One region of the Halomonas sp. H33-56 genome, then DNA from elsewhere that is predicted to be linked to it. Evidence: riboswitches for the same ligand, from Rfam matches in the RefSeq annotation. Region 1 holds a riboswitch; the other holds the start of a gene.
What was found. A riboswitch is a leader RNA that binds a small molecule or an ion and turns the genes downstream of it on or off. The one in region 1 is predicted to bind thiamine pyrophosphate.
Positions count from the first base shown of each region.

Region 2: linked by a shared signal. The riboswitch ahead of tenA (thiaminase II) and the one ahead of NFH98_RS06710 (sodium:solute symporter family protein) in region 1 are both predicted to bind thiamine pyrophosphate.

Region 1 is NZ_JAMSHP010000001.1:1,511,085-1,519,636, forward strand. It holds gene NFH98_RS06710 (sodium:solute symporter family protein) at 1-1,382, opposite strand, end outside; TPP riboswitch at 1,463-1,565, opposite strand; gene NFH98_RS06715 (hypothetical protein) at 1,625-2,413, opposite strand; gene NFH98_RS06720 (sensor domain-containing diguanylate cyclase) at 2,585-4,264, shown strand; gene NFH98_RS06725 (TolC family outer membrane protein) at 4,741-6,108, shown strand; gene NFH98_RS06730 (hypothetical protein) at 6,092-6,949, shown strand; gene NFH98_RS06735 (SapC family protein) at 6,994-7,797, shown strand; gene NFH98_RS06740 (LEPR-XLL domain-containing protein) at 7,869-8,552, shown strand, end outside.
Region 2 is NZ_JAMSHP010000001.1:1,334,742-1,343,293, forward strand. It holds gene thiC (phosphomethylpyrimidine synthase ThiC) at 1-1,418, opposite strand, end outside; TPP riboswitch at 1,496-1,630, opposite strand; gene tenA (thiaminase II) at 1,642-2,310, opposite strand; TPP riboswitch at 2,392-2,545, opposite strand; gene NFH98_RS05950 (GSCFA domain-containing protein) at 3,309-4,367, shown strand; gene NFH98_RS05955 (hypothetical protein) at 4,364-5,068, shown strand; gene mdoH (glucans biosynthesis glucosyltransferase MdoH) at 5,268-7,169, opposite strand; gene NFH98_RS05965 (OpgD/OpgG family glucan biosynthesis protein) at 7,169-8,552, opposite strand, start outside.

The DNA of each region.
Region 1 (8,552 bases):
AGCAGCTTCATCAGCACCAGCGAGACCAGCACCGGCACGAAGGCCGCCAGCAGGAAGGATTCCAGCAGGGTGGCGGTACCGCCGCTGGGGGACGGGAACATCGCCAGCCCGGCGACCAGACCTGCAGCGGTGCTGAGGACCGCGTTGCGCCCGTCGTAGCGGCGATTGAACAGACCGAAGAACACCGGGAAGGCCGCCGCCGAGCACAGCAGGTCCGCCAGCAGGAACAGATAGAGCACGCTGTAGCCCTGGGCTGCCACCCAGGTCACCGGCACCGCTGCGGCGACGATCAGCCAGCGTGCCAGGCGCATCAGGGTGGCTTCGCTGGCCTGGGGCAGCAGCCGGTGCATGTCGACGGCGATGATGCTGGAGGTGGCGTTGACGGTGGTGTCGGCGCTGCTCATCACCAGGGCCAGACCCAGCGGAATCAAGGCCAGGGCGAACCACAGCGGCACCTCGGACAGCAGCACGCTGAACAGCGCCACCGAGCCGTCTCCCTCGAGCCCGAGGCCGACGAACGCCAGGCCGAACAGGCCCATCAGCACGATCACCGGAAAGTTGAACAGCCCTGCGATCCAGAAGCCCCGCCGCAACACCTTGCTGTCCCGGGCGGCGTAGATGCGCTGCCAGGTGCCCTGGTAGAACAGGCCGGTCAGCATCACCGCGATAAAGAACGTCAGGCCGGCACGCAGGCCACCGGCATCGGTGACATCCAGCAACTGGGGCGCACGTTCCTGCAGGCCCTCGAGCGTCGGCGCGACGCCGCCGGCGGCCTGCCAGCCGAACACCAGCAGCAGCGCCAGCAACGGCAGGATCACCAGCATCTGTACCTTGTCGGTGAAGATGGTGGTGCGCAGGCCGCCGTAGAAGGTGTAGAGCAGGGTCGCGATCATCACTACGCAGGCGGTCAGCCACAGCGGGATCGGCGCCAGCAGGGTGACCATATGGGCGATTGCGGTGAGGCCTGCCGCCAGCGAGATGAACAGATAGAACAGCATGATCGTCAGGGTGAAGGCGTACATGGTGCGCCCGTAGCGATGGATCACGAACTCGGTGAGGCCGTGGCCTTCGGGGATCAGCTCACGCATGCGTCGTCCCAGCGGGATCATCACCAGGCGCGGGACCATGGAACCCAGCGCATAGCCCAGTACCGCGCCGATGCCGCCCCAGGTGGCCGCCTGGGCGGGGCCGAACAGGATCCAGGTGCCCAGGGTGGTGGCCACCAGGGTCAACACCGTGGCGCGGGTGTTCTGGCTGTTGCGAGCCGAGATGTAGTCATCCAGGCCGCCCTGACGACGTCGGGCATAGATCAGGCCGGGGATGGCAAAGATGGCGGCGCACAGCAGAAGCCACAGCGCCGTCCAGGTGGGATCGAGCATCATCGAAAGAAGACCTCTTTCTTGTCGTTGTCCGCAGGGACCGGTGGACAGGCGGGACGAGCGGCGGACAGGAAGAAAGAGGAGATAACGCAACCATCCTTCCCTTCGCCGGCATGACCCGGATCAGGTTCAAAGGGTTACCGCGTGATGCGGAATCTCAGCCGTCAGGCTCCCCCAGGAATGCGCACAGCGTAGGACCGCCTCCGATGGCTGTCAATTGGCGCTTTGGCCGCAGCGACGGGGCGTCAGACGGTGGGCGAGGTGCGCAGGCTGTGCCAGCCATCGTAAAGCCAGTTCGCCGCTCGGCGTGGATCGATTTCAGCCATCGCCAGATAGCCATGACAGCAGGCCTCGCGGCTCGCTCGGGCAATGGTCGAGGCGTCGGTGGCGTCCATCACCAGGGTGCGTCGGTGCCCGCCGCCGCCGCGCAGGAAGGGGGCCGCGGGAGCGCGCTGGAACTCGACGCCTGCCGGCAGGGGTGCTGTCGAGTGATGCGTGTCGGGGTAGTCTGGGGCGCACAGGATGACCTCGAAACCGAGCCGTTGCCCCTGGCGCGCCAGGTCGGCATTGACCGGGGAGTGGCCGGTCAGTACCAGACGCAAGGCCGGCTGGATCAGCACCTCGACGACGTCGTCGCCGATCTGGACCAGCGGACTGGTTGGTGTGGGTCGCTGCAGGTTCATGGACGTACTGCCCAGGCTGACGCGGCGAATCAGCGATGGCTGGCCGGCGAGCGTTGCATGGATGACCTCCAGGTGCACCAGGGTCTCGCTGCTCGGTGACAGGCGCTCGACCAGACAGGGGGTGCCATCGTTGGCGTTGTTGTCGATATTGACCAGGCAGGCGCCGCCGTCCCGGGCCTGGGTCAGCAAGATGGGCTGTCCGGCGTACCTGGGGCCATCGGCATCGCTGGTGACGCTCAGGTGGGGGAAGGCGGGAGCAGGGGTGTCCAGGCGCGTGCACAGCCAGCTGGTATCCCCGCGATTGGCCAGCGTCAGGGCGTGTTCGATGGCGACAAGGTCCTGGTGGTTCATGGGCAGCTCCCGCGGCGGTGTCGGCGACGCCAGCATAACGTGGAAGCGGGCAAGCGAAATAATCCGGCATCTATAAGCATCTTTTCATAGGCTAGAGAAGACGGCACGCGAGCCGCCAGGGTATTGACCTGCTGCCGGTCCAGGGCAGGGCTTACGCAAGGAGATGTCCTCATGGAGCGTTTTGCCTGGGTGGAAGAGGCATTGGTGTCGTCCGGAACGGTGCTGGTACGCCTGACGCCGGAGTTGCAGGTGCACGACGTGGTCGGTGATGCCGTGCGCGTGCTGGGCGAGCCTGGAGACGTCTGGATCGGGCGGGGGCTGGCAGAGCTGCCTGGCGAGGCCGCGGCAGTAGCTGAAGCCTGGGTCTCCCGGGGTGCCGCTCACGTTGCCAAGCCTTCGATGCCGCTGGAACTGGGCGATGGTAGCTGCTGTCGCCTGGCCGATGGTGGGCTGGTGCTGCGACTGTCGGCTCGGCAGAAGGCAAGCCGCGGTGTCATCGCGCGGATGGCCGACCACCTGCCGGTGATGGTGGCCTACGTCGACCGCGACTTCTGCTTCCGTTTCAACAATCGTGCCTACCTCGACTTCATCGGCCTGCCTGCCGAGGCGCTGATGGGGCAGCCGGTGTCTTCGGTGCTCGATGCAGACTCCTACGCCAAGATCCGGCCACGTTTCGATCTGGCGCTGGCGGGGCAGGAGGTCAGCTACGAGGATTCCCTGGTGCTCCAGGATGGTCGCCAGATCTACTTCAAGGTCCACTATCTGCCGGACCTGGTGGAAGATGAGGTGATGGGCTTCTACGCCATCATCCAGGACGTCTCCGAGTATCGCTCGATGATCCAGCTGTTGCGGGATGTCCATACCGGGGTAAATCGCACCGATATTGGAGTATCAGAGATCGTCGACATGCTGCTGCGTGACGCCTTGAGCTACCTGAAGCTGGATATCGCGCTGGTCAGTCAGGTCGAGGGGGAGCGTTACACGGTGCGCTGGGCGGCCTCGGATAATGCGCCAGTAGGGGCCGGCGATAGCTTTGCACTGGGTGACACCTACTGTCGGCTGACCCTCGACGCCGATGACGTCTTCCATACCCACCGCGCCGGGCAGGACGAGCGAGTCAAGGGCCACCCCTGCTACGAGAACTTTCAGCTGGAGACCTATATCGGTGCACCGCTGCGGATCCAGGGCAAGGTATGGGGAACCCTGAACTTCTCCAGTCCGTCGGTGCGCCGGCACGCCTTCAGCGAGGTCGACATCGAGTTGGTCCGGCTACTGGTCGGGGCCGTCGAACGTGTCATTTCCAACGAGATGGAGGTCGAGCGTATTCGCCTCGAACGTGATCAACTGGAAGACCAGGCGATGACCGATGCCTTGACCGGACTCCCCAATCGAAGCCAGCTGGATCGCCACGTCACCCGCCTGATCGAGGAATGCGACAGTGGCGGGATGGTGTTTTCGCTGGCCGCGGTCGATATCGACTTCTTCAAGCAGGTCAATGATGGTTTCGGTCACGCGGCCGGTGACCAGGTGCTCACCTGGCTGGCGCAAACAGTAGCCAACTGCCTGCGTGATGGCGATCTGGTGGCGCGCACCGGCGGCGAGGAATTCGTGGTGGTCATGCGGCGCACCGCCTTGCCCGAGGCGATCAAGGCGGCCGAGCGGGTGCGTCGCGCGGTGGAAGGGGGGGAAATCACCCTGTCGGATGGACAGACGATTCGCATCACCATCAGCATCGGCGTCAGCCAGTATCGCAAGGGGGAGGGGTTTGCACCGCTGTTCGAGCGCGCCGACCGGCGCCTGTACAGCGCCAAGCGTAGTGGTCGCAACCGCATTGCCAGCCTGAATGAATAGCGCCCAGGTGTCGCCAGGTGCGGCGTTGTCATCGCTGACGTAGGACTTTGCTCGTTCTTTCGGTCTAGTCTGAAAGGATCAGTGTGGGTGGTTGGGTAATCTCAGGTGGCTGGGCTGAGGTGACAGCGGCTGCCAGGCCTTGAAGCAATCTGCTTGGCGCATGACTGCCGCCGCTCCCGTGTACCTGAAGATGGTCTCTTGTCCCGCGTAATTTCGGAACTTTCCAGGTTTCAATGTGTTACCCGATTCCCTTCGGTGGCGGAATGCGATAGCGAGTATGAACTTTCTCATCTTTTGCGATGTAGTTTCCTACTGCGTCGATACTGCGTTGATCATGTTGCCTGCAAAAGAGTAGATGGGAGCTGTGTTCCTACAAAAGATGTGGGTAATATCGTACATCCGTTGTTAATAAAATATTACAAAGCAGTTGCGCAATGCCGGTGTTTGTCCCACCGGTGCGCAGGGGAAAAATCATCATGCATCTCAACAAGCTTGCGTTCGGCCTGGCGTTGGGCGGGTGGGCGTGCCTGCTTGCTCCGTCCGTGCTGGCAGAAAGTCTGCTGGAACTTCACGAGCTCGCGGTGGACAGCGATCCTCAGTTTCAGGCCGACTTTCATGGTAAGCAGGCCACCGATGAGCGTTACTATCAGGCGCGCTCAGCGCTGCTGCCGCAGATCAATGTCAATGTCGAGCGCAGCGAGATCTCCCAGGACATCGTCAGTACCGACAACGAGGTCTACGGCAGCGGCAGCACGTCCTACCCGACCACCGTCTACGGTGTCTCGCTCGAGCAGTCGATCTATGACTATTCCCGCTGGGCGGCCTTTGGCCAGGCCAAGCTGGAGATCCAGCAGGCCGCGTCCGAGCTCGAGGTCTCGCGCCAGGATCTCTACCTGCGGGTGGCCGAACGCTACTTTGCGGTACTCGCCCTTTCGGAAAACCTGAGTTTCCTGCAGGCCGAAAAGAAGCAGGTCCAGACCAATCTCGAGCAGGTCAGGGCGCGTTTCGAGGACGGTTTGATTCGCGAGATCGACCTGCTCGACGCCCAGGCGCGCTTTCTGCAGGTCGAGGCGCGCGAGCTGGACGTGGCCAACCGTCTGCGCGATGCCCTCAATGCCCTGGCCGAGGTCAGCGGCGTGCGTCCGGTGGAGCTTAGCCTGGTCGATGAGGACCTGACGCTGGCGAGCCCAGAACCGTCGTCAGTCGAGGCCTGGATCGAGCTGGCGATGCAGCGCAATCCTCGTCTATCAGCCGCACGGCTGGCGGTGGAAGTGGCCAATCAGCAGGTCAAGGTGAGTCGCGGTGGTCACTATCCGACCCTCGATCTGAGTCTCGACTACGACAATGACGAGACCGAGGGCTCATTGTTCGGCGGCGGCAGCGAGGTCGAGACCCAGACCATTCGGGTCGGCCTCGATGTGCCGGTCTACAGCGGTGGGCGAGTGTCGTCGGAGGTGCGCGAAGGGACCCGTCTGATCGAGGCAGGGCAGGCTCGACTCGAACAGGTGCGGCGAGAAATCGACCGCGAGATACGTGCGGCTTTCGAGGGTATCGTCACCGCCATGTCCCGGGTCAGGGCGCTCAGCGAGTCCTTGACCGCCAACCAGCGCATCGTCGAATACCGCCAGGTGGCCTATGAATCCGGTGTCATGCCGGTGCTCGAACTGCTCGACGCCGAGCGCGATCTGTTCTTCGCCCGCAGCGAACTTGCCAGTGCGCGCTACGACTACCTGATCAGCGTGCTGCGGCTGAAGCATGCCGCCGGCGTCATCAATGGCGAAGACCTGGCGGAGATCGACGCCCATATGAATGACCGGATGGACCTCCTTGCCTTCCAGCACTGAACCCCGGGCCTTCGCCGAGCGTCAGGCGTTGATCGAGTCCTGGCTCGATAGCCTCGCGCGTCCCTACAGTGCCGAGCGCTCGGTCAAGTGCGCTCCCGCCCGCTGGGCTCCTCAGCGCAGGCTCTACAGTGTGCCGCTCGAGGGCGTTGACGCCGACGATCTTGCGGTGCGCCTCGAGGGGTTGCTGGAGTCGCTGGCGCTGGCGCCTGGCGACCGGAGGGCCTTTGTCGCCGGACTGTCGACGCAGACGATGGCGCACTATCTGCATCTCGGGCTGGAGGAGGCGACCACCAAGGTGTACTGGGAAGCGCCGCTGCCGGACAAGGCTCTGGCGGGGCGTCGCTTCCCGCTGTACCAGGCGTGGAAGTGGCGCCCTGGCGTCGACGCCAGTGTCTCCGACTATGTCCTGCTCGAGAGCGCCGAGGCGGTGCGCCATGCAATGGCGAGCACGCTTGCGGCGATGCCCCCGCTCGTCGGCGACCTGATCGAACAGCTCGAGGTCAGCCATGCGCTGGCACGAAAGCCCTGGCCACCGTTGACCGTGAGGATCGAGGAACGGCGCCAGGGCCGCGATACCGGTCGTGATTCCCTCAATCTGCATCTACATCCGGCCGAGATACGTCTGGGCGAACTGGCGGGCCTTTTGTTGTCGCTGGCTCGCGAGTGGCGCTGTACGTCGCGCGCACAGGCGATCGAGTGGATTGCCGCCCACGGCGACAAGCCGCTGAGCAACCTTTCTCTGGGGTTCGATGCGAAAGGCGAACCCTTCGTGACCTTCTACCACGGGGTGACACTGGTCTCCCCGACTTCCACCGGCGCGCTGGCCGCGCAACGACGCTGACGTCCAGGCCCAGGGACGACACTCAAGTACTAGAGGACGATTTCATGGCGACTCAACTTCTGATCTATCGCAACGTTCAGCCGATCACCCGCGACAAGCATGGCGAGCTGTCGCTCAAGGTCGGCAAGGACTTCGGCTTTGCCAGCGGGGTGAACTCGGTGCCGCTGATGGCGGCCGAATTTCCGACCGCCGCCACCGACCTGCCGATCGTCTTCACCAAGGCCGACGACGGGGTGCTGCCGGTCGCCGTGCTGGGACTCGAGCAGGACCAGAATCTGCTGGTGGACCGTGAAGGCCAGTGGCGCGGTGAGTACGTGCCGGCCTTCTTCCGCCGCTATCCCTTCGTGTTTGCCTCCGCCGATAACGACAAGACCTTCACCCTTTGCATCGATGATGACTACGAAGGGCTCAACCGTGACGGTCGCGGCGAGCGCTTCTTCGACGCCGACGGTGAGCAGACCCAGTACCTGGGCAAGGTACTGGACTTCCTTCAGGACTATCAGGCGCACTTCCAGCGCACCCGCGCCTTCTGCGCCCGTCTGGTCGAGCTCGACCTGCTCGAGTCGGTCGAGGCCCAGATTCGCTTGCCGGAAGGTGGTCAGCGCACCCTGACCGGCTTCCAGGCGGTCAACCGTCAGAAGCTCAAGGCGCTGCCCGAGGACAGCCTCAAGGCGCTGCTGGACAGTGACGAGCTGGAGCTGCTCTACGTCCACCTGCAGTCGCTGCGCAATCTCAATCGACTGAGCCGTCAGGCGCAGGGTGGTTCGCGGCTGGGTGCTCTGGCCAAGGGCGACCCCGCCGAGGAGGCGGTCGCGTCCGACGCCGAACAGGACACTCCCGTTCACTGATCGACCGAGATCAGGGGGCGTATCGTCGCCGCGATGCGCCTCTTGACGTTTTTCGCCACCGGAGTCCCCCCATGAGTCGCCACCAGCGCAAGCCTCTGTCCGAATTGATCGCTCGTCTTCTCCGCCAGCCCAGGCGTGCTCGTCGTGCCCAGGCAGAGCCGTCCCGGTTCGTGTTCGAGGGACTCGAGCCACGCATGCTGATGTCGGCGGACCCGCTGACCGCCAGCGTGGCCGGTGGTGCCGAGATGACGTTGCGGGTGGTCGAGGAGAACCAGCAGCAGGTGCTGCAGGTGGTCGAACTCGACGAGCAAGGCGTCAGTCAGGTGGTGGCCTCACGCGGTCTCGATGAGGCCAAGGCCAGTGGCGGCGTGGTCATCCAGGGCAGCGACGCCCAGGACATCCTGCGCGTGGACCAGAGCCTGCTGGGCCAGGCGGATGGTCTGCTGGTGAGCTTCCAGGGCGGCGACGGCGACGACGTCCTGGCACTCGAGCATAGCCAGGGGCTGACCATCACCTTCGCGGGGGGCGAGGGCGATGATCGCATCGAGGGCATCCAGGGCAACACCGAGTGGCAGGTGAGCGCCGATGGGGCGGGCAGCGTGGACTGGTCGAGCACCACCACGGCGGCGCGCAACGATAGCTGGCTCAGTTTCACGGGCATCGAGACGGTGAACGCCGCCTCCTATCGCCAGGGCGACGACGGCGTGCTGTCAGCCACGGACGATGCCGCCCAGCACCGGCTCTCGAGCAGCCAG
Region 2 (8,552 bases), 180 kb from region 1:
GGCGCCTCGTCGCAGTACTCGAGCTGCTTGTCCATGTTCTCCTTGACCAGGTGCATGGGCACGTGGCCGGGGCCTTCGATCATCACCTGGACGTCGTGCTTCCAGGCGATATGGGTCAACTCGCCCAGGGTCTTGAGCTCCGCCATCTGGGCCTCGTCGTTGGCGTCGGCCACCGAGCCCGGACGCAGGCCATCGCCCAGCGAGAAGGCCACGTCGTACTGCTTGCAGATCTCGCAGATTTCCTCGAAGTGGGTGTAGAGGAAGCTTTCCTGGTGATGGTAAAGGCACCACTTGGCCATGATCGAGCCACCGCGGGAGACGATGCCGGTGACCCGGTTGGCGGTCAGCGGCACGTAGCGCAGCAGCACGCCTGCGTGGATGGTGAAGTAGTCCACGCCCTGTTCGGCCTGCTCGATCAGGGTGTCGCGGAACACCTCCCAGGTGAGGTCCTCGGCCACGCCCTTGACCTTCTCCAGCGCCTGATAGAGCGGCACCGTGCCGATCGGTACCGGCGAGTTGCGGATGATCCACTCGCGGGTTTCGTGGATGTTCTGGCCAGTGGACAGATCCATGATGGTATCGGCGCCCCAGCGGATGCCCCAGGTCATCTTCTCGACCTCTTGCTCGATGGAGGAGGTCACCGCCGAGTTGCCCAGATTGCCATTGATCTTCACCAGGAAGTTGCGCCCGATGATCATCGGCTCGGCTTCCGGGTGGTTGATGTTGGCGGGGATGATGGCGCGCCCGGCGGCGACTTCCTGGCGCACGAACTCGGGGGTGATCTCCTCTGGCAGACGGGCGCCGAAGCCCTGCCCGTGATGCTGGTGGCCGAGGATGCGCTCGACCTCGTCGCTGCCTCGATAGTCATCGGCCAGGGCCTGTCGACGCTGGTTCTCGCGGATGGCGATGAACTCCATCTCCGGGGTGATGATGCCGCGGCGGGCGTAGTGCAGCTGGGTGACATTGCCGGCGCTGCCGTCGGCGCCACGACGTGCGCGGCGCGGCGTGCGGGTCAGTTCGAAACGCAGCGGGGCGAGTGTCGGGTCGTTGGCACGCCGGCGACCGTAGTCCGAGGTCGGTCCATCGAGCCATTCGGTGTCGTCGCGCTCCTCGATCCAGGGCCGGCGCAATTCGGCAAGCCCGTGACGCAGGTCGACCTCGACCTGGGGATCGGTGTAGGGGCCGGAGGTGTCGTAGACCAGCAGCGGCGGATTGGCCTCGTCGGCCCCGGAGGTGCGGGTCGCTGACAGCGAAATCTCGCGAAACGGCACCCGCAGGTCGTCGCGGGAGCCCTTTACATAGACCTTGCGCGAACCCGGCAGGGGCGTAACTGCGGCCTGGTCGACCTGGGCGGTCTCGGCCAGGAAGTGCGCGCTATGGCGGGGTTTGTTTGCGGAAACGGGGTGATCGAGCGGCATTGGCTTGTCCTTCTCACGGCACTGGGTGCTGTCGTTGTTGTGTGCATCGCGTGAGGAAGGAGGGGGCGTCGTGGCCTGGGCCGTGAGCGCTTGATCCCTACGCTGGTCCTCACCGCGATGCCATGGCATCGGGGTTACCCCCAGATCAGGTTCAACGGGTCCCATGCGCTGCATGATCTCAGCCGCCTCTGGCGGCCCCCCGTCAAGCGTGGTGCTGATTGTGTTAGTCGCTTAGATCGAGTCCCATCTGCCAGAAGTCGATCTCGAGTCGTGTTGCGTCGGCGAAGATCCGTGACAGTCGCGCAAAGCGCTCGCCGGATACCTGGGCCAGCTGATCGTCGAGCCAGGCCTGCTCCTGGCGTGCGGCGGCCTGGAAGTCGTCGCTTTCGTACATGGCGATCCAGGCGTCGAAGGGATTGTCGGCACCGCGCAGGGTGTCCGAACGGGCGTTGAGGTTTCGTGCGATATCGGCGTAGCCGACCATGCAGGGGGCCAGCGCCACGTGCAGGTCCAGGAGGTCGCCGCGGCTGCCGGCGTCCAGCACGTAGCGGGTATAGGCCAGGGTAGCGCGAGCTTCGGGCAGCTCATTGAGTTCGGCCTCGCCGATGCCCCAGTCGCGGCAGAAGGCGAGATGCAGGCCGAGTTCCACGTCGAGGATGGTCTTCATGCCGTCGAAGGCGCCGCGCAGCTCGTCGAGGCTGTGGCTCTTGTAGGCCGCCAGGGCGTAGGCCCGGGAGAACTGCAGCAGAAACAGATAGTCCTGCTTCAGATAGTGACGGAAGCTGGCGTCAGCCAGTTCACCACGGCCAAGGGCGAGCACGAAGTCGTGTTCGATGTAGGCGTGCCAGTCATCGCGGCAGGCGTCGACAAGATCGGTAAAGCGGTAGCCCATGTTGCCTCCGGTTGGTGCGGATCCGGAGTGCGGCGGCTGAGGACACGGCGACGAGAAAGGAGGGAGGTGCGCGCGCAGGGGCTGTCACCACCGCCTGATTCCCTACGCCGGTTCAAGGTGTGAAGCCACACCGCACCCGGATCAGGTTCCACGGGATCGGCGCTGGCGGCCGGTGATTCGTCACCCTGGCCCTGCGCCATCTCAGCCGGATTCACCGGCACCCCGTCAAGCGAGTCTGGATCGAGTCTAGCATGACCTCGAAGGGAGTCCACCTCGGCTTGGCAAGAACCGATCCCGATCAGTAGATACGCCGCTGGGGGGAGGAGGTTTCCACGATATCGCGAGAGTGCAACTGCCCAGATATCTGGAGAAGTTTCCGCATGGTTGAGAATGCATTTTATCCGATTGAGGAAAAGTGGCGAAGTAGAGTCCTGATTGATCAATTCGACAAAGTTTCGACGATTTTGTTGTTATTTAAAGGGATGTTTGCGTGGTTTTTCTTGGATGTTCTCTGGATTGTATTTGCGTGTTTTGCGGCTGCCTGATAGAGAATATGTGAGAGAATCTAGAGTGAAAAAAGTACGTTTGTTTTATCGATATTCTGACAGTCGTTGTGCGCTTGATGACTCCTTTGTGAAGAAGGACAGAAGGTGACAGGTGTGTTGGTCCCGTCTTTATGGGAAGCATTGGTTCGCCGAGTTTTCATGGAAGCTAAAAATGCTTGCTTTGTTCTCTTTTGAACCACCCGTGGGGCAGGGAAATGGTGCATGGGAAAGGTTCTATGAAGGGCTCCGGGGCCGTTGTCAGTGCTCGTTTCTCAACACAATAGACAAATATTTCGCCTATCTTTTTTTATGCAAATATTTTAGAAAGGAAGACGAGATGCCAGTGTTGGCGTAAACACTCCTATTCGTCGTGGTAATGTGTGATTTAAGATAGACGTTATCAATTTTGTTCGTTCACGACCGATGTTATATATTATGTTTGAGGTGATTAATATGAATCCATATTCGACACTTCCAGACCGTGCCTTCTGGAAAAAAGCTGTATCAGAAAAGTCGATTTTTGACATATCCAATTTGTGGTCTCCAAAGTTCAAGATCACAAAGGATAGTAGGGTGGTTACCTTCGGTTCCTGCTTTGCGCAACATATTGGAAACGCTCTTGATAGCAGAGGGTTCAACTGGGTCTCGACAGAAACTCCACCTAGGGGGCTCTCGCAGGAAAATGCAAAAAAATACAATTACAATATATTTTCGGCAAGAACCGGGAATATATACACCACCTCATTGTTGAAGCAGTGGGTAGAGTGGGCAACAGGGATAAAAGAGCCGCCTGAGGAGATTTGGGAAAAGAACGGAAGGTTCTATGATCCCTTTCGCCCCGTGGTGGAACCAGAGGGTTTCTGTAGTAAAGAAGAGTTAATGCTCTCTCGAGAGGAGACAATAAAAGCGTTTAGGGAATGCATCTTCTCATCAGACTTCTTTGTCTTCACCCTAGGGTTGACTGAAAGCTGGTTCAATTCGGAATACGGCTACGAGTATCCGATGTGTCCCGGGACTTCAGCAGGGACCTACCTGAAAGGTATCCATGCGTTCAAGAATCAGATGTATCCCTCTGTGATGAATGATCTGCGAGATGCCATAGAAATAATGCGTCATGAGAATCCTGAGTTACGCTTTATATTGACAGTTTCCCCTGTTCCTTTGGTAGCGACAAACTCCAGGAACAACGTGATCGTCGCTACAATGGAATCCAAGTCAGTGTTGCGTGCCGTGGCTGGGCAGATTTCTAGAGGTTGTAATTATGTGGATTATTTTCCTTCGTATGAAATAATCAACAGCCCGGTTTTCAAGGGGGTGTTTTTCGAACCCAATCAACGAAGTGTTAACCCCCACGGTGTCGATTTTGTGATGAATCATTTTTTTTCTTCTCTGAGGAAAAAGTTTGGCGCTGAGATTTTCGGAAAACAAAACAAGAGGGTAGGTAGCGTAAAGAAAATGAATGATCTGGTTTGCGAAGAAGAGATCTTCGACGCCTTTGGAGGTAAGGAATGAAGAAAAATATTTGTGTGCTGGGCAATAGCCACGTTGGTGCTTTGAAAAGAGCCTGGGACCTGATGCCAGAGTGGCATCAAGAATATAATCTTGTCTTCTTTACCGCTAGAAGTAATGGCTTGGGTGGACTGATTCTCATCGATAATAAACTGGTTCCAAAAACAGATAGATTAAAGAGGACCATCACCTATACATCGGGTGGCAAGAGTGAGATTGATATCGTTGAATATGATCTATTCTTGATTTACGGACTTCAGATGGAAGTTTTTTTTGTCGAACCTGGAAAATTTTTTTCATCAGCAGTAATAAAGCAAACCGTGCTGGATAGTGTCAAGGGTACGACGTCCTGGAAGATCATGGAAATGATCAGGAGCGTGACCAATAAAAAGATATATGTTGGACATAATCCCCTGCCTATTCGGAAGAAAGGTGATGATAGAAGTTATCCTCCGGAAAGCTACCTGTCCGGAATAAAGTTGATGAACGATGAAGTGTATGATAAATGCAATGCCGAGTTGATCGCTCAGCCTGCTGATACCATCGTCAACGGATTTTTTACGGAGCGGGAGCTCTCGAAGGGAAGTAAAAGATTGCCTGTAGGGGATGCCATGGATGAGGAAGCGCATCCAGACCATGATATCAGGCATATGAACGAAGAGTTCGGGAAAAAGTGGCTATCCTGCTTTTTAAGTAGAGATTGACAAAGGGTTTTCCTGGCGGATGTGTGTTATCCGGAGCTGGAGAACGCTCTTTGTAGAGCAAAGCGTTACCACCAGACAGCGGCAAACAGATGAATCATGGATCACGCTACTATGCTTGACGTGTAGTAGTCCGCTGGGATTCCCCCTCCGGATGATGCAAAAGGAGGGGGAGGACACAACGCTGTGCCACGGCACCGGCTCAGTCGACGGGCTTCTCGCCGGAGACCTCCGGCGCCGATTCCGTGCCGTGCTCGCGAAAGGACTGCACCGGCATCTCGCGGGGGATTTCCCGTGGCGGCTCAGCCGGGGTCGCCGGCGGCGGTGGTGCCTCGGCGACGCGAAGCTCGCCTACCACCGCCGGGGGGCGGGTCTCGCTCGGGACCAGCAACAGGCCGGCGCGCCTCAGGGCCCGGCCGATGCTCAGGCTGGAGCTCCAGCGGACCAGCGGGGCGGCCATCACCAGGCCGAGCCACACCGGCGTCAGCCAGATGAAGAAGCTCGGGGTGAAGGCCCAGGTCACCAGCGCCCACAAGGCGCCGATCAGTGACCATAGCCAGGTGTGGCGAAAGGCTTCCTTCCAGGGCAGGGCGCGGCCCTCGCGGGACTGTGGATCCCAGGCCACGGTGCGGCCGCTCAGTACCTGAATCACGAAACGACTGTGGAACACCATCATCAGCGGCGCGATGAGCATGGCAAACAGCGTCTCGAGCAGCATGCTGGCGACGAGCCGGGCCCGTCCGCCATAGGCCTGCGGGTTCTGGATCAGCCCCAGCACCAGCCCCAGTACCTTGGGCATCAGCAGCATGCCCAGGGTGCCGATCAGCAGCGGCATGATCAGGTTGGGCGGGGCGATCGGCCAGTCGGGAAACAGCTGCGAACTCGAGGTGAAGAAGTTGGTCGGCACCAGCGCCCGGATCAGGGCGTCGATGGTGCTGATCACCAGAATCGCCAGCCACACCAGCGACGACAGGTAGGCGAGGGCACCGAAGAAGAAGTGCAGACGGCTGAGCACGTGCAGTCCGCGCCCGCCGAGCAGGCGCATATGCTGCAGGTTGCCCTGGACCCAGCGCCGGTCGCGTTTGGCGTAGTCGAGGATATGACTCGGCATCTCTTCGAAGCTGCCGCCCAGGTCGGTGCGCATGCGCACCTGCCAGCCGGCACGGCGCAGCAGCGCCGCCTCGACGAAGTCGTGGCTCAGGATATCGCCACCCAGCGGTGGCTTGCCGGGCAGCTCCGGCAGGCCACAGGCATCGGTGAAGGCGTCCACGCGAATGATGGCGTTGTGGCCGAAGTAGTTGGCCGCGGTGGCGTGCCAGAAGCTCAGACCGCTGGCCAGCATCGGCGAGTAGAGTGCAGCAGCGAACTGATTGGCGCGGCCAAACAGACTGTCCTGGCGCACCGGAATCGGCACCGTCTGCAACAGGCCAAGGCGCGGGTTGGCCATCATCTCGTCGATCAGCTCGATGACGGTAGTGCCGCTCATTAGGCTGTCGGCGTCGATCACCAGCATGTAGTCGTAGTGGCTGCCCCAACGGGTGCAGAAGTCGCCCAGATTGCCTGCCTTGCGTCCGACGTTACTGTCACGGTGGCGGTAGTGCAGTTGGCAGTGGCCTTCCAGGCGCTTCTGCAGCTCGGCCATGGCGGCCTTTTCCTCGGCCACCACCTCGTCGTCGGTGCTGTCGCTGAGCACGAAGGCTTCCACCTCGATGCCTTGCGGCAGGTCATCCAGATCCTTGCAGGTGGCCTCGAGTCCGGCGGCGACTCGCAGCACGTCCTCGTTGTGGATCGGCATCACCAGGGCGGTGCGGGAGTGGGAGCCTTCGGGCCGCATGGGATAGGAATGGCGCGGCTTCAGGCTCAGCGGGTCACGCCCGGTCAGGTTGAGCACGAAGCCGATCAGCGCGCTCCAGAAGGCCATGGTGATCCAGCCGAAGGTGATCGCGAACAGGCCGATGATCGCCATCTCGAGCGGACTGATGCCCTCCACGTAGAGGATCCTGAACATGGTCCAGACCCCCAGCGCCGTGGTGGCGGCAATGGCCAGGCCGACGCCAAGACGTCGCAGGCGTGGCCAGGGTACCTCGGGAGTATGGGCGTTCATCAGGGGCTCCAGATGCTGTTCCAGGTTTCGCTCAGGCGCTCGCCACGAAGCATGAGAGTCAGGCGGATATCAGCGGGCTGGTCGCCATCGGGCAGCAGCGTGAAGCTGGCGCGCCAGGTGTCGTCGTCGGGCAGCGGTGTGACCTTGGCCTCGGCGGTCTCGCCGCTGGAGGTGGTCAGGGTCATCTCGACCGGTTGGCTGGCATCGAGTCCCTCGAGCTCACCGCCGCGGAAGTCGATGATGAACTGGCGCAGGCGCTCGTTGGGGGGATCGCTCTGTCCCGGCACACCGCCCCAGCCCTGGCGCGAACGCACCACACGAGCCAGCGGTTCGGCCGTGGGGGTGTCGCCGAAGGTCCAGGTACGATAGCGATAGGTGCGGGAGTCGCCGGCCATCAGCGGGTTGGCGGGCACCCAGTAGGCGGTGATGTTGTCGTGGGCCTCGCTGTCGGTGGGGATCTCCACCAGCTCGACATGGCCTTCACCCCACTCGCCCTGGGGTTCGACCCACTGACTGGGGCGACGCTCGTAGCGGGCCTCCATGTCCAGGTAGGCGTTGAAGTGCTGGGGCCGCTGGACCAGGCCATAGCCCTTGGGCGAGGTGTCCTGCAGCCCGGAGATCTGGAGGCTTTCGGGGTTTTCCAGCACGCGCCATGTCCACTCGCCGGTGCTGGTGGCCATCAGCAGGCCGCTGGAGTCATGTACCCGGATGCGGTAGTCGTCCTCCTGGCGGCGATCCATCTCGCCATGCAGGAACATGCTGGTCAGCGGTGCGACGCCGAGCTTCTCGACGTCTTCCCTGGCAAACAGGCGTGCCTCGGTGTCGACCTGGGTGCGCTTGCCCGGGGCGATGTCGAAGCGGTAGGCGCCGGCCAGAGACGGGCTGTCCAGCAGCGCCAGCACGGTCATGTGGGTATCGCCGGGCTGCGGCTTGACCAGCCAGTATTCACGAAAGGCGGGAAACTCCTCGCCCTGGGGCAGGGCGGTGTCGATGGCCAGGCCACGGGCCGACAGGCCGTAGCCCTGGTCGCGGCCGACCAGGCGGAAGTAGGACGCGCCCAGAAATACCGCGAACTCATCCTTGTAGTCGGCGCGGTTGAGCGGGTAGTGCAGGCGAAAGCCGGCATAGCCGAGCCCACTCAGGTCGAGCTCGGCGAGGTCGGCGGCATCGTCGTCGTAGCGAAAGCGCTCAGGCTCGAAGGGCAGCGAGCGTACCTCGCCATCCTCCAGCAGGTGGATATCCACCGGCTGGTCATACAGAAAGCCTGGGTGGAAGAGCTCCACCTCGAAATCGCCATCATCCTTCCACAGTGCCCGCTCATCGCGGTAGCGAATCTGTCGGTAGCGATCGTAGTCCATCTCGGTGAGGGCCTCGGGCAGCTCG